2 regions of the Parageobacillus sp. G301 genome follow, and region 2 is predicted to be linked to the other one. Evidence: predicted binding sites of a transcription regulator. Region 2 holds the regulator's gene; the other holds the start of a gene.
What was found. Region 2 encodes CtsR, which represses protease genes until heat stress. Its sites were predicted from a motif close to ATGGTCAATAAAGGTCAAACA; they were not measured.
Positions count from the first base shown of each region.

Region 1 (2,209 bases), on a different contig from region 2:
GCGCTTATGATTGCGGCTGCAAAAGTTGGCATGGACTGTGTGATCGCTTGCCCGGCTGGTTATGAGCCAAAAGAGAAGTATGTAAATGCGGCAATGCAAATTGGAAAACAAACAGGAGCGAATGTTGCAGTCACGCATGATCCAGTCGAAGCGGTCACCAACGCGGACATCATTTATACAGACGTATGGACGAGCATGGGGCAAGAACAAGAAAGCGAGCAGCGTCTTGCGGTGTTTCAACCGTTTCAAGTCAATTGCGAATTAGCAAAACATGCAAAACCTGATTATATGTTTCTTCATTGCTTGCCAGCCCACCGCGATGAAGAAGTAACAGCCGATGTGATTGATGGACCAAATTCGTTTGTCTTCCAACAGGCTGGAAATCGGCTTCACGTACAGAAGGCGATTTTACTATCGTTATTATGACGAAATCGCACCGGAGATATGCCGGTGCTTTTTTCATGCAGCCATTATTTGTATGGTTATGAACAAAGGAACAGACGGGAATGATAAAAATATACTTCGGATAAGGGGGGATGCTGCAATGGGCCAACAACGCCATTTCCAACCAGGCGACAAAGCGCCGAACAACGGTATATATATTGAAATTGGCGAAACAGGCGATAACGTCAAAAATCCAAAAAAAATAAAACTAAAAGCAGGAGATACGTTCCCGGAAACATCAAATCACAATCGCCACTGGACATATAAGAGAAAACCATAATAAAGAAAAGCGGAGGCGGCCCAATTTCGCCTAAAGGCTGCCCACGTCCTGTGGGCAACGGCGAAATGTCGCCATCCTGGCTCCCCCGAAGCGAAATGTTCTTCGACCGCTGAAGTGCTTGCACTTCAAGGGAGAAGGTTATTTCGCACAAGGGAGCTAGCCGCCGAGCTGGACAAGAAGAAAAGCGAAAGGCGCCATATCCTTTGGACGGCGAAATGCCGTCATCCCGGTTCCGTATATTCCCCACTACAAAGCCATTCCTATATTGGAGTGGCTTTCTATTTGAAAAGAAAAGTCGGCATCCGCTATAATATACTTAAAGGTCAAAAAAGGTCAAAAGAGAGGGAAAGTCGATGAACGCAAATAAGTTTACGGAGAAAGTGCAGGAGGCTTTTCTTGAGGCTCAATCGATTGCCATTCGGCGCCATCATCAGCAACTCGATGTCGAACACTTGCTGCTCGCATTATTGCAGCAAGAAGAAGGGCTTGCGAGAAGAATCTTCACACTGCTTCGAGTTAATATAGACGCATTCACTCATGAACTGCAAATGTTGTTAAAGAAAAAGCCAGAAGTGCTTGGGGCTGGTGCGGAAAACCTTTATATGTCCCAACGACTGCAGCGATTGTTGACAAAAGCGGAAGAAGAAGCAAAAAATATGCAAGACGAATATATTTCTGTTGAGCATTTACTGCTTGCCTTTACATCGGAGGCCGATGATATCGGACGACTTTTTCATCGTTACAACATTAACCGTTCTTCATTGTTGCATGTATTGACGGAAATAAGGGGGAATCAGCGCGTGACAAGTCCAAATCCAGAAGCTACATATGAAGCATTAAAAAAATACGGCCGCGATTTAGTCGCTGAAGTGAAAGCGGGAAAAATTGATCCTGTCATTGGTCGTGATAGCGAAATTCGCCGTGTTATTCGCATTTTATCACGCAAAACGAAAAACAACCCGGTGCTTATCGGGGAACCGGGTGTTGGGAAAACGGCAATTGTAGAAGGATTGGCGCAACGCATCGTTCGCAAAGATGTTCCGGAAGGATTGAAGGATAAGACGATTTTTGCTTTAGATATGAGTTCACTCGTCGCCGGGGCGAAGTTTCGCGGCGAATTTGAAGAACGTCTAAAAGCGGTATTAAATGAAATAAAGAAAAGCGAAGGGAGAATTATTTTATTTATCGATGAATTGCATACGATTGTCGGTGCCGGAAGGGCAGAAGGAGCGATGGATGCGGGCAACATGTTAAAGCCGATGTTGGCGCGCGGCGAGTTGCATTGTATCGGTGCAACCACACTTGACGAATACCGGCAATATATTGAGAAAGATCCGGCACTCGAACGGCGCTTCCAGCAAGTTCTTGTCGAAGAACCGAGCGTGGAAGATACGATTTCGATTTTGCGCGGCTTAAAAGAACGGTTTGAGGTTCATCATGGAGTGAAAATTCATGACCGTGCCCTTGTTGCGGCGGCGACATTGG
Region 1 covers NZ_BSDB01000001.1:1,437,089-1,439,297, reverse strand. Annotated here, with positions in the region: gene argF (ornithine carbamoyltransferase) at 1-426, shown strand, start outside; gene QSJ37_RS07355 (YjzC family protein) at 545-724, shown strand; gene clpB (ATP-dependent chaperone ClpB) at 1,078-2,209, shown strand, end outside.
Region 1: clpB (ATP-dependent chaperone ClpB) is a predicted target of CtsR. The motif match lies at 1,044-1,064, and genes of this name have one in related genera.

Region 2 (2,209 bases):
CTAATCCTAGTTGGTTGATTGCTGGAATAATGCGGTTTATTTGCTGTGTTAAAACGAGAGCCGGGAGATGCATCATAACAGAAGCGCGCATCCCTGTTCCAACGTTTGTCGGACAGCTTGTTAAATATCCGAGTTTTTCATCAAACGCATAATTGACATGTTCCTCAATCCAATCATCAAGCTCATTAGCCACCTTTAACGCTTCTGTTAATTGAAGACCAGGAAATAAACATTGAATACGAATGTGATCCTCTTCATTAATCATAATGCTTATTTCTTCATTTTCTGAAAGCAAGCACGCCCCAAAAGGAGAATCTTCTGCCAAATGCGGGCTAATTAAATGCTTTTCTACCAATACCCTTTTTTCAATCGGTTGAAGCTCTGACATTTTTAACAATTCAAAACGACCGACAGACGGGTAAAAACGATGAGCAAATGTTTGCTCAAACAATGAAACAATTTGCTGTGCTTCCTCATTGTTAAATACTGTTGGAAACCGAAAATCAACAATGTTTCTTGCTAAACGGATACGGCTGCTTAACACGATATCAGAATCAGGCCCCTCCTGACTCATCCAAGAACTGACCGCCGTATTAAAAAACTTCTCAAACGACATATAACTACATCTCCCCCCCTCGACGTTGATGCAACTGATATTCAAGAGAACGAATTTGATCACGAACCTCTGCCGCCTTTTCAAATTCTTCTCTCGCCACCAGTTCTTGCAGTTTTTGTTTTAACATAGCAATTTGCTTGCGCAGATGGAGTGTTCCACCTTTTCGTTTCGGTATTTTTCCAGCATGGGTTGTATTTCCGCTATGGAGTCTTTTTAATATCGGTGGTAAATATCTAGCAAATGTGCGGTAACAGTTTGAACAGCCGAAACGACCTGTTTTTGTAAACTGATGATAAGTCATTGCACACTTCTCGCATTGTAAAATATCGGTGCTTTGGAACGGGCTTGACGTCATTTCTTTCATTGGAGATGAAAAATTAAGCAGGCCAGCTAATAAGTTATTAAAGGAAAAGTCATCATTTCCGTAAAACATAAACATATCACTATTCTCTTGAGCGCATTGTTCGCAAAGATGAAATTCGGTTTTTTCGCCGTTTATAATTTTCGTGAAATGCACTGTTGCCGGTCTTTGATTGCATTCCTGACATATCAACTTTATCCCCTCCCTACTTATATTTTAGCGATATCAACATCGCTCTTAGCATGCGTGCTCTCAATTCATCACGTTGGGGCAAATCGATGTATAATACAGAACGGTCCATTACGCTTAGCATAATCTTTGCTTCTCGTTCGGTAATTACTTTTTCCTCGACAAGACGATCAATAATATCTTCCGCATTTGATTGACTAATCCGGTGCTGGATTAATTCTAACAGTTGATCAATTAACTGTGCTTCATTTTTTGTTTTCACTTTCATAATGCGGATGTAACCACCGCCACCGCGCTTACTCTCAACAATATATCCTCGCTCTAGCGTAAATCTTGTATTAATAACATAATTAATTTGTGAGGGAACACATTGAAATTTATCAGCAATTTCACTTCTTTTGATTTCCACAATGTCTTTACCGCTCATATTTAATACCTGTTTTAAATATTGCTCAATAATATCAGAAATGTTTGGCACTCTACCTCCTCCTTACAAACCAAGTTGACTTTGACTATATTTGACCTTACTTCTACTATATAGTTTATTATAAAAAAATGCAAGGGTCACTCACAAAAATGGCTAGTCATATGATTCCCTTTTTTTTCGAAAATGAAACATGATCTTAGGTAATAAAAGGAAAGGATAAATAAATATAGCAAAAAAGAAGCATGCCTTAATGAAAGGCATGCTTCTTTTTACATTGCCTAGCAACGACCTACTCTTGCAGGGGCGCTGGCCCCAACTACCATCGGCGCTGGAGAGCTTAACTTCCGTGTTCGGAATGGGAACGGGTGTTTCCTCTCCGCTATTGTCACTAGGCAATTATCTCAATTGGACATTTATTATTATATTCCAATCATCACGTTTGTCAAGAGGGATTTCGTTCCCTCAAAACTAGATAACCGTCCGTTTGGAAGAAGCCATTTTGCATAGGCGGCTTCCGCTTTTCCGTTGTCTAGCTCCTAGCGTCCTCCGCTTTTCGCTTTGTCCAGCTCCGGCTCGCAGCGCCTTGCGGAAAATAACCTTCCTCCGTCGACATGCA
Region 2 covers NZ_BSDB01000005.1:54,329-56,537, forward strand. Annotated here, with positions in the region: gene mcsB (protein-arginine kinase McsB) at 1-616, opposite strand, end outside; gene mcsA (protein-arginine kinase activator protein McsA) at 621-1,169, opposite strand; gene QSJ37_RS17830 (CtsR family transcriptional regulator) at 1,183-1,644, opposite strand; rRNA gene rrf (5S ribosomal RNA) at 1,870-1,986, opposite strand.